DNA from 4 places in the Afifella aestuarii genome. Region 2 is predicted to be linked to each of the others. Evidence: riboswitches for the same ligand, from Rfam matches in the RefSeq annotation. Region 2 holds a riboswitch; each other region holds the start of a gene.
The links. Region 2 has a riboswitch for cobalamin ahead of EO094_RS03660 (DUF4198 domain-containing protein). Riboswitches for the same ligand answer to the same signal wherever they lie in the genome.
Positions count from the first base shown of each region.

Region 1: it holds a riboswitch for cobalamin, as region 2 does, so the genes downstream of both, EO094_RS17925 (ABC transporter substrate-binding protein) here and EO094_RS03660 (DUF4198 domain-containing protein) in region 2, are expected to answer to the same signal.
Region 3: it holds a riboswitch for cobalamin, as region 2 does, so the genes downstream of both, cobU (bifunctional adenosylcobinamide kinase/adenosylcobinamide-phosphate guanylyltransferase) here and EO094_RS03660 (DUF4198 domain-containing protein) in region 2, are expected to answer to the same signal.
Region 4: it holds a riboswitch for cobalamin, as region 2 does, so the genes downstream of both, EO094_RS10570 (TonB-dependent receptor plug domain-containing protein) here and EO094_RS03660 (DUF4198 domain-containing protein) in region 2, are expected to answer to the same signal.

Region 1 covers NZ_SAUF01000005.1:812,571-816,768, forward strand. Annotated here, with positions in the region: gene EO094_RS17920 (FecCD family ABC transporter permease) at 1-495, opposite strand, end outside; gene EO094_RS17925 (ABC transporter substrate-binding protein) at 508-1,515, opposite strand; cobalamin riboswitch at 1,646-1,878, opposite strand; gene EO094_RS17930 (class I adenylate-forming enzyme family protein) at 2,043-3,560, opposite strand; gene EO094_RS17935 (thiolase domain-containing protein) at 3,564-4,198, opposite strand, start outside.
Region 2 covers NZ_SAUF01000001.1:805,461-809,658, reverse strand. Annotated here, with positions in the region: gene EO094_RS03670 (cobalt ABC transporter permease) at 1-382, opposite strand, end outside; gene cbiM (cobalt transporter CbiM) at 379-1,011, opposite strand; gene EO094_RS03660 (DUF4198 domain-containing protein) at 1,027-1,824, opposite strand; cobalamin riboswitch at 1,984-2,196, opposite strand; gene EO094_RS03655 (DEAD/DEAH box helicase) at 2,360-3,967, opposite strand.
Region 3 covers NZ_SAUF01000005.1:770,010-774,207, forward strand. Annotated here, with positions in the region: gene cobN (cobaltochelatase subunit CobN) at 1-555, opposite strand, end outside; gene cobW (cobalamin biosynthesis protein CobW) at 557-1,591, opposite strand; gene cobU (bifunctional adenosylcobinamide kinase/adenosylcobinamide-phosphate guanylyltransferase) at 1,588-2,118, opposite strand; cobalamin riboswitch at 2,456-2,668, opposite strand; gene EO094_RS18980 (hypothetical protein) at 2,667-3,086, opposite strand; tRNA gene EO094_RS17705 (tRNA-Asn) at 3,177-3,252, shown strand; gene EO094_RS17710 (AzlC family ABC transporter permease) at 3,719-4,198, shown strand, end outside.
Region 4 covers NZ_SAUF01000002.1:458,891-463,088, reverse strand. Annotated here, with positions in the region: gene nikR (nickel-responsive transcriptional regulator NikR) at 1-199, opposite strand, end outside; gene EO094_RS10575 (acyl-CoA thioesterase) at 534-1,328, opposite strand; cobalamin riboswitch at 1,780-1,978, shown strand; gene EO094_RS10570 (TonB-dependent receptor plug domain-containing protein) at 2,095-4,056, shown strand; gene EO094_RS10565 (ABC transporter substrate-binding protein) at 4,056-4,198, shown strand, end outside.

The DNA of each region.
Region 1 (4,198 bases), on a different contig from region 2:
AAGGATCACCTGACCGGTCGATGTTCCCGCAAAGCCACCGGCGGCCCGCGCCAAAGCGATGACGAGCGCAAACGCCACGAGGGCGCCGACGAAAGCGCCGGCCGAGAGCGACACGAGACCGCCGCCGATGCCGGCGATGGTAACAGCCACAGCTCCGGTCGATGCGCCGGCAGAGATCCCCAAAATGTAAGGGTCAGCGAGCACATTGCGCAGCAGGGTCTGAAGCACCAGCCCCGACACGGCCAAGCCTGCGCCACAGCAGGCCGCGACGATTGCCCGGCTGAAGCGGTAATTCCAGACGATGCCCTGGTCGATCGGATCGACAGGATAGCTTCCCCCGAACACCTTCATGGCAAGCACCTGCCCGACCGTTTCCAACGGGATGCGTGTCTCTCCGATCGCAGCCCCGAGGATCAGAGCGGCCCCCAGAATTGCGAGTTTCGACGACAGCGATGTCAGAAAACCCGGCCAGCGGCCGGGTCGTTGAATGGCCATGTCCGGGCTCTGCTATTTCAGCTTGGGAAGTTCATCGGCGAGCATCTCGAGTGCCGAGATGTTGCGGATGGAGGGATCCATGGAATGGGCATCCATGACAAGAATCCGCCCCGCCTTGACGGCGTCCATTTCCTTGGCGACCGGATCCGTCTTGAGGAATTCGAGCTTCTTTTCGACGTCGTCGGCAGGAAAGCGGCGGCGGGTCATCTCGGCGACGACGATGATGTCGGGATTGGCCTTGGCGATCGTCTCCCAGCCAACGGTCGGCCATTCCTCGTCGCTTTGCACGACGTTGCGAACGCCGAGCTTTTCCATCATCCAGCCCGGAACGCCCTTGCGCCCGGCGACATAGGGATCGACGTCCATTTCGGCAGACGAAAACCAGAAGACCGCGGAAACGTCGTCCGCCTTCGCCTCTTTCGCTTTCTCCACGGCAACGGCTTCGCGCTCCGCAAGATCGCTGATGAGTGCCTCGCCCTCCGCCGTGACGTCGTGGATCTCCGCAAGTTCGCGGATCGCACGATAGAGGGCGTCGGTGCTGTACATCTCGAGCCTGGTGCCATCGACGCCAGCGGAATTGTCTTTCACGCAATCGGTCGGAAGGATGTAGGTCGGGATGCCGACGTCATGGAACTGCTCGCGGGTCCCGACAATTCCCTGCGGCCCGATATGCCACTCATAGGAAACCGCAACGAGGTCCGGCTTCTTGGCAACGACGCTTTCGAAACTTGGGTCGTTGTCCGCGAGCCGATCGATGCCGCTGTTGAGTTCGGCAAACTCCGGCAGCACATCGCTGAACCAGACTGAGGTCCCGACGACCTTGTCGCCAAGGCCGAGCGAGTAGAGAATCTCAGTCGCAGACTGGCCGACCGAGACATCGCGCTCAGGCGCAGCCTCGAACGTGATGGTTTGTCCACAATTGTCGATGCTCAGCGGGTAGCTGGTTTCGTTCGCATGCGCGGCGTCGATGAGCGAAAGACTGGCCAGTGCTGCAAGGCCGATCGCGGCGTTTCGGTGCATTGTGTCTGCTATCCTGGTTCCGAGAGAGAACCGCGGGGGCAGGCGGAATGGATTGCCCGAAAAGAGACTCGCGCATTGTCGTCGACGACAAGATTGTCATCTCGATCCTTCCCCCGACATCCCCGCCGGGTCTGGTTGCATGATGACGGCAGGTCTCTTGACTTGCGGGTCTCTGCTTCCCCGAGCCTTCCCAGGCGTTAGACGGTCTCCGTCGCACGCCCAGTGGCATCGTTCGGGGTCGCTCTCCGCTCACAATTGCGGGGGCAGTCACGGATTTGGCGCCTACTGGCTACACCGCACCGTATTCCCTTTTCACCCAGCGAAGTCTTCGTTTCGCTGGAAACCATCGACAGAGATAAAGGCTGGATGGTGTCGGAGTGTCAAGCCGGGTGCACGCCACATTCCGTCCCGGTTGCGCAGGCTCAAACAAGCCGGCGCGCCACGCCCGCGATCGCTCAGACACGCATCCTTCGGACTTCGGTCAGGTGGAGCCAAACGCCCCGCGTTCGCGGCCCCGCCCGATTCGCTTATGCTTGGCTGAGCAACCTGCGAAGTTCGATTTTGAGCACCTTGCCGTAATTGTTCTTCGGAAGCTCATCCAGAAAGACATAGTCCTTCGGGCGCTTGAAGCGGGCGATTTCCTCGCGGCAGAGCGCATCGAGTTCTTCGACATTCGGCGTGTTCTCCGGCGCGACGACGAAGGCGACGACGTCCTCACCCCATTCGGGGCTCGGCCGGCCGACGACAGACACTTCCTGAACGGCGGGATGCCGCAAGAGCACCTCTTCGACCTCGCGCGGATAGATGTTGGTGCCGCCGGAGATGATGACGTCTTTGGAGCGATCCATCAGCGTCAGGAAACCGTCCTCATCCATCACACCGACATCGCCAGTCCAGAGCCAGCCGTCGCGCAGAGTTTCCGCACTCGCCTTCTCGTTTTGCCAGTAGCCGGCCATGACGCTCGGACCGCGAACCAAAATCTCACCGCTCTCGCCAGGGGCGAGCGTATGACCATCGCCGTCCGCCACCCGCACATCGACGCAGGATTGCGCGGTGCCGACGGAGCCGAGGCGTTCGTTCCAGCGCGGATGGCTCCTGTCGGCCACGAGATCGCGAGAGAGGGCCGTGATCGTCATCGGGCTTTCGCCCTGACCGTAGATCTGCACGAAGCGCGGTCCGAAAAGGGAAACCGCCTCTTCGATATCGGCGACGTACATCGGCCCGCCACCATAGACGATGGTCCGGATCCCCTCGCCGTCATAGCCGGTCGTCTTCGCGTGCTGGACGAGACGGCGGACCATGGTCGGCGCGGCGAACAAGGACAGACTGCCGACCGAACCGGCTAGCGAAACGATTTCCGTCGCATCAAATCCACCTGATTTTGGAACGACATGGCGGGCACCGCGGAGAACGTACATGAAGTTGTAGAGCCCCGCCCCATGCGACATCGGCGCGGCATAGAGCGCGGCATCCTCGGTGTGCACCTCGTCGACATCGACAAAATAGGCAAAGCTCATCGCCTGCAGATTGGCGACCGAGAGCATGACGCCTTTCGGATTGCCGGTCGTGCCGGAGGTGTAGAAAAGCCAGGCGAGCGCATCCGACGACATCGCATGTGGCGCGGCAAGCGGTTCGGCGGCAAGGAGCTCCTGGTACGCCGCGCCAGGCGCCGTGACCAGACGCACGCCCTCATCGAGCCGCTGCGCCAGCACCTCGTCTCCCTCAGAAATGAAGACGAGACCCGCTCCTGAATCCTTGACGATGTAGGCCGCCTCGCGCGGATGGAGCTTGTGGTTGATCGGCACGGCGGCCGCGCCGGCCCACCATACCCCATACATGATCTCCAGATACTCGGTCGAATTGGCCATGAAGATCGCGACCCGGTCTCCCGGTGAAACGCCATGCACCTCTTTGAGCGCGCGCCCGAGCCGTGCGGCCCGTTCGGCAAACTCTCCGTAGGTCGCCACAAGTTCATCACCACGCAAAAGCGCCGGTGCTTCGGGCATGCGCCGCGCCGTGCGAAGAAGCCAGTCCGCGAGGTTCATGGGTCAGACCTCCAAAGGCTCGAGGATCGAAACGTAACTGGCAACGGCGCCTCCACCCATGTTGAAGCAGAGGCCGAGTTTCGGATCGGCGAGCTGCATGTCCGCCGCTTCCCCAGTGAGCTGACGGGCGGCCATGACGTGCATGGAAACGCCCGTCGCGCCAACGGGATGGCCCTTGGCCTTCAGGCCGCCCGAACGGTTGATCGGCAGCCTGCCGTCCTTGTGCGTGACGCCGTCCGTAACGAGGGCACCCGCCTCGCCGGGGCGCGCCAGCCCCATCGCCTCCATCGTCATCAGCTCGGCTATGGTGAAGCAGTCATGCACCTCCGCGAAGGAGATGTCGTCGACGGAGACTGCGGCGGCCGCATAAGCCTGCCGAAACGCTTCGGCCGGCCCTTCGAGCCGCGTCAGATCCTTGGCTGAAAGCGGTAGATAGTCGTTCACCTGCACGCGGGCGCGGAAGCTGACGGCCTTCTTGAACTCGCCGGCGCGGTCGGCACGGCAGACGACGATCGCCGCCGCGCCGTCGGAGACGAGCGAGCAATCCGTCTTCTTCAGCGGCTCCGCGATCATCGGGTTCTTTTCGGAAACCTCGCTGCAAAAGGCGAAGTCGAGCGGCTTCCTGAGCTGAGCCAGCG
Region 2 (4,198 bases):
CGGCGGCACCGGCCGCAGCTTCGGCAGCGACCAGCGCCGGCGATGAGGCCTCCGCACCGCCGATCTCCGGCAACTCCTCGGCCGACATCCGCACCTGCGCCACATGGCCTGCGCCGAGATTGGCCTTGAAGACGAGCGGCACCGCCTTTTCGGGCTTGTAGGTGAAGGCGCCGGTCTCGTCGGTTACCGTCTCGCCGAGCTTGTTGCCGTTGTCGTCGAACACCTCGACCGTCGCATCTTTCGCCATGTCGCCGTTGGAAAAGCCGACCTCGCCTTCCACGACATCGCCGGACGCATAGACGGATGCGATGACCTTGTGGGCGAGAGCCTGCGACGCGGGCAGAAGAGCCAGGAAAACGAGGGCTGCGCAGAGCTTTCTCATAGCGCGACCTCCTCGGCAGCGGATCGATTGAAAGTGGCGAAGAGCTCCGGCTTGACACGGCGGGCGAGAACCACGGCCGCCCCCGTCACCAGCGCTTCGATGATCATGATCGGGATATGGGCGAAGAAGACGAGCTTGGCGGCCGGGATGAATTCGTCGCCCGACAGCGCCAGAGCGATCGCCACGAACGCAGTCGTCAGCGCGATCGCGAGCCCCCCGCCGATGGCGCCTGAAATCGCGGCGACCGTCAGCGAATTGGAGGCGATCCCCCGCCGGCACAGATAATAGACGATCACTGCCGGCAGCGCGATGTTGAGCGTATTCACCCCGAGCACGGTGAGCCCTCCGAAGCCGAAGAACACCGCTTGCAGAAGAAGCCCGACGAACAGCGCCGGAAAGGCGGCCCAGCCGAGCACAAGCCCGGCCAGACCGTTCATGATGAGATGCACGCTGGAGGGACCGATCGGAACATGGATGAGCGAGGCGACGAAGAACGTCGCGCTCAACACCCCGGCGGCCGGCATCTTTTCCGCCGTCAGCGATTTGAGGCCGAGCGCAATGCCCCCGGCCGCCAACACCGCTCCCCCGATGACGACGTCATTGGCGAGAGCTCCGTCGACAATATGCATCGATCCCTCCTGCCGTCATTCGACGTCGTAGGCGCGCACCCAGATGACGGCGTCCTGCGAGAGCTCTTTGCCCTCGAACTCCGTCTTCGGACCCGAACCGAGCGCGGCAAAGCCCCAGAACCCGGCCTTGGGGACGCCGAAGGTGAAGTAGCCGTTCTCGTCGCTCATCGCGATGACGGCACCGCCCGGCATCGGCGAGGCTTTGGGTTCGGTGGGCTTGTTCTCGTCCATGGAGGGCTCGGCCGCCATGTATTCGACTTCGATCTCGGCACCCGCGACCGGCTTGCCTTCCGACAGGACGCGGCCCGTAAAGGTGGAGCCGGCCAGAATGTTGGTCGGGCGATCGAGCGGCACGATTTCCGTCGCAAGCCCTTTGGGCTCGGCCCAATCGGTCGGCAATTGCGCCCGGTTCAGATAGGCCTTGGCGATCTGCTGGATGTAGATGTCCTCGCTCTCCTCGTAATAGGGCTGAGGCACGACGACGAGCGTGTAATCGCCGGCGCGCTTCGCCGGCAGCGTGGCATCGAAGGCTTGCGCGCTGTTTTCCAGCCCCTCGAAGGAGATCGGCTTCAGGCTGTCCTTGAGATCGATCTTCTTGCCGCGGAAGACGGCGTAGAACTCTTCCGGCGCGCCCATATCCATGACATGGCCGTTCTCGAAGGGATGCCAGAAGATGAGCTTCAGCGGCACGTCGCCCGGCTCGGCGAGATTCACCTCGGGCGTATAGATCAGCTGAAAATGCGCTTCGGCTGCGGCGGGAAGAAGAAACGCCGCCGATGTGAGGGCGGCACAGGCAAACTTACGAAGGTTCATTCGTATCGTCTCTCCAATGACTGCAGCGGACGAACCGCGACAGTGATGCGGAAAGGACGATCGGGGTTTTGGCGAGGATTGGGCGCAAATCGGATTCCTGGCGCCGTTCCACCGCCAGACGCTCACCCCGGCGTCCGTTGCGGTGCGGCACCGGTGGCCCGGCGTCGCGCGTCAGCGGCAGGTCTCCTGGCTTGCGGGTCACAGCATGGCTTCGTCTTCCCAGCGCCAATGCGCCAGTGACATGTTGAAGCCCTGCTCGCCGCTCACAGTTGCGGGGGCAGCCACGGTTTTGGTCCCTGCTGGGTACGCCTCACCGTGTTCCCTTTTAATCCGGTCGCTTTGCGTCCGGAAACCGTTGACGCCCCCATCTGCCGGCGAATGGCCATAATTGTCAATGCCGTGCACGTTGAGCAGCCATGCCCGACACGGCGTTCCTTTGCCGGCAACGGACCACGCCGAAGGGTGCCCGAGGGCACAAAAAAGGCCGACCGCACATGGCGGCCGGCCCTCTCAAACTTGCGTGGCGTCGCTGTCTTCAGCGCGCGGCGACCTGCTTGTCGCCCGCCCCGGTTTTTGGCTTGCTGCTCTTGCGCAGCATCCGCTCCAGACCGGCCTGGGCGCCCTCGTTGCCGCGGCCGCCGTCGCGGCGGGCCCCGTCACGCCGGCCATCCGAGCCACCTTTGCGGCTCTTGGGCGCGCCGCCCTCGGCCCGCTTGGCCGAACGGCCTCCTTCGGCACCTTCCGGCCTGCGGTTGCGGCCGCCTTTCGGGGCGTCGCCGTTGCGGCCTTCATTCCGCCCTTCGCTCCGCCCTTCGTTGCGCCCATCGGAGCGAGCTTCGAAGGCCGCGGGTTTGTTGCCCGAACGCCGGCGGTTGCGTGAGGGAGAATTGCGCTTGCCGGGCTGGCGTGATCTTTCGTCGCGCCGCTCGCCCGCCTGCTGGCGCACGCCTGCAGACGGCGCCTCATCGGTTTCACCGACTACCTCGGCCCCGGCCTGGTTCGCGACTGCCTCACGCCGAGGGGCCGCGCCATGCGCGTCGATCCTCTTGCCGATCAGCTTTTCGATATCGCGCAGAAGACCCCGCTCGGAATGATCGCACAGCGAGATCGCGATGCCACTCTTGCCGGCGCGCGCGGTCCGCCCGATGCGGTGCACATACGCTTCCGGCACGTTCGGCAGCTCGAAATTGACGACATGCGAAACGTCGTCGATGTCGATGCCGCGCGCTGCGATATCGGTGGCGACCAGAACGGCGACACGGCCGTTGCGGAAGGCACCGAGCGCCTTTTCACGCTGATTCTGGCTCTTGTTGCCGTGGATCGCCGCCGAGCGCAGGCCCGCCTTGTCGAGATGCTGGCTCACCTTGTCGGCACCGCGCTTGGTGCGCGTGAAGACGATCGCCCGCTCCATATCGGCAGCGCCGAGGAGATCGACGAGCATGTCGCGCTTGCCGGCACTCGCCACGTTGATGACGCTTTGTGCGATCTGCTCGATCGGGCGCGACACCGGGGCGACGGAGATTTCCGCCGGCTGGTGGAGAAAATCGCCCGCGAGCTTGCGGATCGCCGGCGGCATCGTCGCCGAGAGGAGAACCGTCTGGCGCTCGCGCGGCATCTTGGCCAGGATCTTGCGGATCGCCGGCATGAAGCCGAGGTCGAGCATCTGATCGGCCTCGTCGAGCACGACGACGTTGGTCTGGTCGAGACGGACGGCGCCGGTCTGCATATGGTCAAGAAGACGGCCAGGCGTCGCGATGATGAAATCGACACCGCGCGACAGCGCCTTCACCTGCGGTCCGGGCCGGGCGCCGCCGATGACGACCGCCGAGGACATGTTCACGAAGCGCCCATAATTGCGCACGCTGTCGGCGACCTGCTGGGCAAGCTCGCGCGTCGGCACGACGATGAGGGCATGGCATGTGCGCGGCGCGGCCGGCACCATGGTGCGGCTGAGCTTGTCGAGCAGCGGCAGCACGAAGGACGCCGTCTTGCCGGTTCCCGTCTGCGCCGTGCCGAGAAGATCGCGGCCGGCAAGCATGGTCGGGATGACCTGCTCCTGAATCGGAGTCGGATTGGTATAGCCTTCGGCGGCAACGGCACGAAGGATCGGCTCGGCGAGGCCGAGTTCATTGAAAAGTGTCAATATGAGCTTTCTCGTCGCGGCCAGCCTGAGACGGCCGGCGCGAGCTGTGTCACTTGGTTTTGGAAGCCTGCGTAGATCAGCTGCCGGGAGCTTACGCCTCAACGGGCGCCTTCGGGGCAACGATCGATACGGAAAGTTGCTTGTGACCACCGACGGCGACGAACGCCTCTACGCGCGGGGTCATCACGCCCTTGAACCACGCCTTGCGGCAATTGGCAACCGCAATCGCGT
Region 3 (4,198 bases), on a different contig from region 2:
AAGCTTCCGTCCGCCCTCGTAGACGCCGAAAGCCGGCACGTTCTTCGGTGGCGAAGGCGCCTCGTCATACCCGAGAAGATGGCCCGAGAACCGCAACGCGTTTTCGAAATTCTCCGCCCCTCCCTCGACCAGATAGGACCAGAGAAGCCGCGTTTCGTCGGCGCCGAGCGTGCCCTCGGCCGCAAGGTCGCCGTCCCATTTGGTATCGCCCGGCATCAGCGCCACTTTGGCGCCTGAGCCGCGCGCGATCCGCAGCGTCTCCTCGACGCCGTAGCGCCAATAGCCGACGCCGCCGAGAAGCCGAACGACGATCAGCTTCGCCTCGGCCAGCACTTTCTCGACATAGAGATCGACCGAATAGGGATGCGCGAGCGACATCCAATTGGCGAGTCGAATGGCCGGAAAATCATCCGGCAGTCGGCTCGCCGCCGCTGCCAACCCGGCAATCTCGGTGTCGGCTGCGGAAAGGATGACGATGTCGCCCGGGCTCTGATCGAGATCAACCGCTTCGGAGGCCGCGTCGAGCCCCCGAATCTGGCCCTTGAAGATATGCAATTCAGCCTCCGAGGGCCTCCGTGACGGCTGCCCGATCGACATCGGACAGGCCGATCACCACGAGCTTCGGCTCGCCCGACGATTCACCGTTGCCGCGGTCGAACCAGCTCTCCAGCCTCTGACCCACGGCCTGGACGACCAGCGGCACCTTTTTGCCGTCGATCGCAAGGCGACCCTTGATGCGCAGAACGCCAGGCATGGCGAGCGCCTTGGTGATGCGTGCTTCGGCCTCGGCCTTGTCCGACGCGGTCACGGCGATGCTGAAGGAATCGAAATCGTCGTGCTCGTGCTCCTCGCCTTCCATCTCATGGTGCGAAAGCCGGGTCTCGCTGTCGTCCTCCGCCCCGGCCCCAACACCCAGGAGGACCTCCGGCGGCACGATGCCGTGTGTGGCACGGATGAGCGACGCAGCGACGCGCTTGTCCTCTCCGACGCGCTTTTCCACGCGCAGCATGCCCGCTTCATCAACGAGATCGCTCTTTGACAGGATGATGAGATCGGCACAGCGCAGCTGATCCTCGAACAATTCCTCGATCGGATCGTCATGGTCGAGCGACTGGTCGGCTTCGCGTTGCGCGACGAGCTTCGCTTCGTCGCTCGCCATACGCCCGGCCGCGACGGCCTCGGCATCGACGACGGTCACCACCCCGTCAACGGTCACCCGGTCGCGGACCGCAGGCCAGGCGAAGGCTTTGACGAGCGGCTGCGGAAGAGCGAGCCCCGAGGTCTCGATGACGATGTGATCGAGCGCCTGGCCGCGTGCGAGGAGCCCCTCCATCGCCGGCAAAAAGTCGTCCGCCACCGTGCAGCAGATGCAGCCGTTGGAGAGCTCGACGATATCCTCCTCACCGCAGGCGGGGCTGCCGCAATCGGATAGAAGCCCGCCATCGAAGCCCGTATCGCCGAACTCGTTGACGATGAGGGCAATTTTTCTGCCGTTCGCGTTTTCGAGGATGTGGCGGATGATCGTCGTCTTTCCGGCTCCAAGGAAGCCGGTGATGATCGTCGCGGGAATGCGTTCCGAAGGGTTTGTCATAAAGGAAGCTGTCCTTTCAGTGCCAGAGGCAGTCCGGCCGCCATGAAGACGACCAGCTCCGCCGAGCGGGCGATTTCCTGGTTGAGACGGCCCTGCGCATCGCGGAAGCGACGAGCCAGGGCGTTGTCGGGGACTATGCCGAGGCCGAGCTCGTTGGAGACGAGGACGACGGGGCCTTTCGCCGCGGCAAGGGCTGCGCAGAGGTCGCGCGTACGCACGGCAATGTCCTCTTCGGCGAACAAAATGTTGGAAAGCCAGAGTGTGAGGCAGTCGACGAGCAGGGCGCGCTCCGGCGCGGCCTCCCGGGCGAGGACGTCCGCAAGCGCGACCGGCTCCTCGACGGTGCGCCATGCCGGTCCGCGCCGGGCCTGATGTGCGGCGATACGCTCACCCATCTCCGCATCGTTGTCCGCGGGAGGACACGTCGCGACGTAGACGGGGTTGAGCCCGCTTTCCTCCACGAGGCGTTCCGCATAGGCGCTTTTTCCCGAGCGGGCGCCGCCCAAAACGAGTGCCGTGGTTATCATGAGGATTTCGCGGAGCGTTTCCGCGCCAGGGGCAAGGCAGACGACGCGAGCGGTCGGATGCTTACCGTCCAGCCGGTCGCAACAAAGGCCGCATGACCCACGGCCATGCCTTGAACGTGAGGAAACATGACTGCCTCAATGGCAGCGCGGCAAAGATGCGTTTTCTGAAAGATCAGGCGGCAGACACCGCCCGCGTATGGAAGCGAAACCGCTTTGCACGGTGCGCAGATCGTTGGCGATCAATGCGGCGCACCCGGCTCGAGCCCTGGATGGAATCGCCGACGGAAATGTTCCGGAACTTTGCATGCTATCCCCTTTGCCGTCCCTCCGACGGCGTTCGAGTTGCCCTGGTCCGGCAGGTCTCCTGGCTTGCGGGTCTCCGCCCCATCTGCGCCTTCCCGTTGCCGGTGGCTTATGCAGGGGGGCTCGCCGCGTACAGTTGCGGGGGCAGCTGCGGATGAGGGATCCCGATCTGGGTCATCCCTGCCGCATTCCCTTTTGATCCCCAGGTGCTGTGCACCATTCGGGAACCGGAACCATTTCAAAGACTAAACGGAATCGGAAGACTGTCGCAAGCGCGATTCCGCCGATCGCTCCGTTTCGCTCAAGCGGGTCTCGCCCGGCGAAACGAACGGTGTTTGCGAATCGATTTTTCCGGCAACGGGTCCCTTCCCGCGGCCATTTCCTGCGGGCGCGGCCACGTCGAATCGCCGCGCCACGCTCGGATAGCGCGTGTAGATCCACACGGTGAACCGCCGCCGCCAACGCCGCACCGCGGGAATATCGATCGACAACACGATCAGCCCGAGCGGCAGCATCCACAGGCCGAGCACCGGCAGGAAGGCGAAGAGACCGCCGAGAACCAGCAGAATCCCTATACCGACACGCAGAAGCGGGCTGTGCGGCAGAGGCATCTGCCGGCCAAAAAGATGGAGGCGCGAGCGCCGCTTCCTGTCGTTCTTTACCACTTCAGCTTCCTGCCTGTTTTGCATGCGTCAAAAATGGGCTGCGAAAGGATGCTTGCAATGCCCGATGAGTTTGGTATATCGCGCCCCAATTCCCCGGTAGCTCAGTTGGTAGAGCAAGCGGCTGTTAACCGCTGGGTCGCTGGTTCGAGTCCGGCCCGGGGAGCCACCTTCCTTCTCTTCTCATCCCACGATCCCGTCGAAACCGTGTCTTCACGGTGGGTGCCAAAAACTGTGAGCACCCGGAACGGTCTGGCCAGGGCAACGTCGCCTGGCCATTCACACGCCGCTCCCGCTTCTATCGACACGAACAGAATCGAAAACGATCGCCGTTCGACCTCGAAGGCGGGGTTCACGAAGAGATTCGCAGCGCGCCCAGCTCCGCGCAGAATCAGGCGTCTCCACGCCGCAGCGGATGTGCAGAACATGATCGAACGCAGAAATATTCGCGACGACCTCTCACCCGCCCTCGATATTGAGTCGAAAGCAACTTGATTGTTATCATATGTATCGGCGCACGATATCATGCCGAGATGAAGTATCTTCATTTCGATTAGTTTTTCTGGACACAATATATAAGCTGGAATAAAGGGGTGGCTGATATTCTACATTGAGATACGCCCTCCCCCGATGCAATGACAGACTCCCCAGACCTCTCCAGCGACGAAGAGGCGTCCGCAGGACACGTTTTCCGTATCGCCGTCGGTGACGCTCTCGTCGTGATTCTCACTTTCCTCGTGATGTTCATGGGCGTCGGCCAGCTCAGCGCTGAAGCTGGCCTTAACGCCGTGCAGACCGCATTGATGACCAGCCTCACGGTCGCCGCGCCCGCTCAGGCTGCCGCCATGCAGATCCTGACGAGCGAGGGCGCAACCGCCGGGGCCTGGGCCGCGGCCGTTGTCGCCGTCATCATCGTCAATCTCCGCTTCATCGTCATGGTCGCCTCGGTCCTGGCGCGCTTGCCGGAGACGACATTCTGGCGCGCTTTGGGCGGCGTCGGGCTGATTTCGGCAAGCTCCTTCGCCGTCATCCTCCCCCGCCTCATGGAAGAGCCGCCTCCACGGCCGATTCTCTATTGCGGCATGGTCGGAGGCATGTGCTCGCTCTCCGCCGTC
Region 4 (4,198 bases), on a different contig from region 2:
GATCGTACACATAGGTGAGTGAGCCGTAGCAGAGCTGGTCGTTGCCGAGTGGCTCTCCCGATTCGGTCGCCTCGCGCGCCAGAACCTCGCGGGCCATGTCGCGCAACGCCTCGGAGCGGCTTTGATAGCCGCGCTCTTCGCTCAAAGCGTCGATCTCCTTGAGGAGGTCTTCTTCGAGAGTGATGGTGATCCGTTCCATACCGCCCGCCATTGGCGCCGTCTGTCCGACACTATGGCCCAGGAATAGCCGCGACCCGATCGAAAAACGAGCCCGCAACCGTTTGCCGTCAACCGATCGCATTGGGGGCGGATGAAAGGCCTCGCCAAGTGATGCGGACCCGCCGCGCCCCGAAAGGCCCAGGACCGCAGCGCCAGATCTGCGCCCGGATCGCGGGCTGAAGAACGAGAATCCCCCTCGTGGTCGCCTATTGACGGCAGGGTGCGCTCGTGGATCGGGCGCCGTGAAACGACTGAGGCTCGCGCCCGCCTCGCTTCATCCGACCGACGGCCCCCCATTAAATCCCAAAAAGCGCTCAGGCGATCGCAACCGGGCGGTGGGCCTCGTCGACGGCGACCATCACGAACGTCCCCTTGCCGCACAGCCGGCGGTTTTCCGACAGGAGCGCCTCGGCAATCATCGTCACCTCGACGGTCATCGAGGAGCGCCCGGTCGCCACGATCGAGGGGTTGAGCTCGATCATCTCGCCGGCGACGACCTGATCCATGAAATCGACGCGTTGCGAGGCGGCCATGACGACGATTTTTCGGCAATGTCGGGTCGCTGCGACGAACGCGGATTTGCCCATCGCGGCAAGGACGTGGCCGCCATAGAGGCTGCCGTAATGGCTCGTCTGATCGGGAAAGACGATTTCGCAGGAGCCGCTTTCAGACACCGGCATCTCGGGTTCGTCCGACAGGGGTGGCAGCGCGCCGCCATATCGCTCCAGCGTATCAGCAGCCACCATATTGAAGATGCCCCGCGTCGACAGGCGCCGTTCGCCGGACAGCGGCGCCTCGGCGAAGAGATCGACCTCGACGCCGAGCGAACGGCGGCCGACGCGAACGACCTTTCCCGTCAGCTCGACGATTTCCCCGACATGCGCTGGGACGTGAAAATCGATGCGCTCGCAGGACGCGGTGACGAAGTCGACATGCGCGTAACGCGAGGCGACGAGGAAGGCGACCTTGTCCATATGCGCAAGGCCGATGCCGCCGAAGAGCGTGCCATGGTGATTGGCGTCGCCGGGAAAGACGAAGTCGATCAGTCGGGTAAAGCCGTTGGCGGGACGCCCCAACACGTTCTCCGGGCTTTTCTCCGGCGCGTTCATTGCGCGCTCCCCGCCGTTTCAGCACGCAAATGTTCTGCTGCGATGACCATGTCGAGACCTCCCCATCCCAAGCGCTTAAGCTGCCCTGCCTCGCCGGCGCCGCAGAAGGCGCGCAAACCTCGCCCAAGGGGCGCAGGGCCTGAGCACCTTCCCGCCTCAAGCGCACCGCAGCGCACACCGTCAAGGCGGACTTTCTGCCGATCGCTCAGGCGCAACCTCTGAGGCCCAATCTATCCGCCCGACCTATGGGAAGCCCCACGAAACCCGGCGAAGGCCCCGTGTGCGCCCCGCCTCTGCGGCCTTTTGCCCCTCTCCCAGAGCCATCCATTCTCGCAGGAGGCCGCGCCGCTGGGCGCCATCGGCAAGCTTCATCCGCCGCCGCCAAAAGCGAAAGCGACTTCCAATCAAGCCCATGCGCCTGCGATTCATCTTGACGCGACGGTCGCGATCGTGGTCCCGTCCTTTCGACGGTGCCTCTTTGGAGGCTCAAAAGGGAACGCGGTGCGGGCGATGCTCAAATCCGCGACTGTCCCCGCAACTGTGAGCGGTGAATCGCTCGTCACAATGCCACTGGCCCCGAGGGTACCGGGAAGGCGGCGACGCGATCATGACCCGCAAGTCAGGAGACCTGCCGTCAACCGTGGTCACGCGCGGTCACGTCGGTCGGGGTGTGCCGATGGGGTAGACTTCATGCGCACGCGCCCATGAAGCGTCCTCGATCGCGGTGATGTGCCAACCGGCCGTGCGCCGCCCTTGAGGTCGTCCCGTGTTTTTCTCCCGCCCCTCGCGTGAAGGCGTTCCGCCGCAACGCTTCGTCGCCGTTTGTGCCGGCTTTTTCGTCGCCGCCGGCATCTCTCCGGCCGCCGCGCAGGACGATGACGTCATCGAACTCCCCGAACTCTCCGTCACGGCGAACCTGACGGCGACGCCGCTCACGGAGGTCGGCAGCGCCGTGACCGTCATCACCGGCGAGGAGCTGAAACAGCAGAACATCCACGACGCGACGGAAGCACTGCGCCAGGTGCCGGGTGTGATCGTCAACGCGGCCGGCCCACGCGGCCAGTTCACGCAGCTTCGGATCCGCGGCTCTGAAGGCAACCAGACCAAGATCTTCGTCGACGGCATCCCCGTCAACGACCCGGCGCGCGGTTCGGAATTCGATTTCGCGCATCTTCTTGCGGACAACATAGAGCGCATCGAGGTGCTGCGCGGGCCGCAGAGCGCGCTCTACGGCTCCGATGCGATCGGCGGCGTCGTCAACATCATTACCCGGCGCGCCGAACCCGGCACGCATCTGACGGGCCGCCTCGAAGCCGGTTCGCACAAGACGCTGAGCGGCAACGCCACCATTGGCACGGCCGGCGCCAATTACGATTTTCTCGCCGGCGCCTCCGGCGTACGCACCGACGGCGTCTCGGTCGCCGATGAACGCCTCGGCAACAGGGAAGACGACGGCTACGAAAACGGCACCCTCTTCGCCAAGGGCGGCGTCGACGTCACCGACTGGCTGAACCTTTCAGGCGTTGCACGCTACACGCGCCTGCGCACCGATCTCGATTCGGAAGGGTTTCTGCCCTCCGTCGGCCATACCGGCCCGCTCGATTCCAATCAGGACATGAAGGGCGACCAGCTTTTCACCCGCGCCCAGGCGAAGGTGACGCTCCTCGACGGTCATTGGGAACAGCTCGCCGGCATCTCCTATACCGATCAGAACCGCGATTATCGCGATCTCGACCCGACCACGGTGACCAGCACTTACGAAGGCGAGCGGCTGCAGTTCGATTACCGCTCGACCTTCATGTTCGATACGCCCGCCATCGCCAATGCCGGGCATACGCTCACCTTTGGGGTCGAGCGGGGTGAAGACAGCGCCGTCTCCGACAGCGCCTGGTCGTCCTTCGATCGTTCCATCACCTCGACGGGTTTCATCGGCCAGTATCAGCTGAGCCTGTTTGAGGACCTGTCGCTGACGGCGGGCCTCCGCCACGACCTGAACGACGTCTTCGAGGATGCCACCACCTACCGGCTGACCGGCGCCTACAATTTCCGCCAGACCGGCACCAAGCTCCACGCCTCCTACGGCACCGGCGTGAAGAACCCGACGCTCTTCGAACTCTACGGCTACACCAACACCTATCGCGGCAATCCGGATCTCGAGCCGGAAGAGGCGAAGGGTTTCGACGTCGGCGTCACGCAGGCCTTCTGGGCGAACCGCGCCTCGCTCGACGTCACCTATTTCAATCAGGAGATCTCCGACCTCATCACCGGCTCGGGCCAGTCCTCGATCAACCAGCCGGGAGAATCCAAGATCGATGGCGTGGAAGTCGCCCTGACGGTGGAGCCGATCGACAATCTGACGGTGACAGGCTCCTACACCTATACGGACGGCGAGGACCCGACCGGCGACGAATTGATCCGCCGGCCGCAGAACGTCGCCAGTCTCGTCGTCAATTACGCCTTCCTTCAGGGCCGCGCCAACGTCAACGTGTCGGTCGATTACAACGGCGAGCAGAAGGACTGGGTGTGGACCGACGCCCTTTACGTGAACCGCGAGACGCTCACCCTCGATCCCTACACGCTCGTAGATGTCGCCGCCTCCTACGACATCACCGACAACACCCAGATCTACGGGCGCGTGGAGAACCTCCTCGACGAAAAGGCCTATGATCAGTGGGGTTATGACCGGGAAGGCGTCAGCGCCTATGCCGGAGTTCGGCTGACATTCTAATGCCTGGGCCTTGGCTCACGTATTGTCTGGCAGCCGTTGCGGTCCTCGCCGTCGCCGATGCTCCTCCGGCGGCGGCGAGGCCGCAGCACATCGTCTCGATCAATCTGTGTGCCGATCAGCTTCTGATGCGGCTTGCAGATCC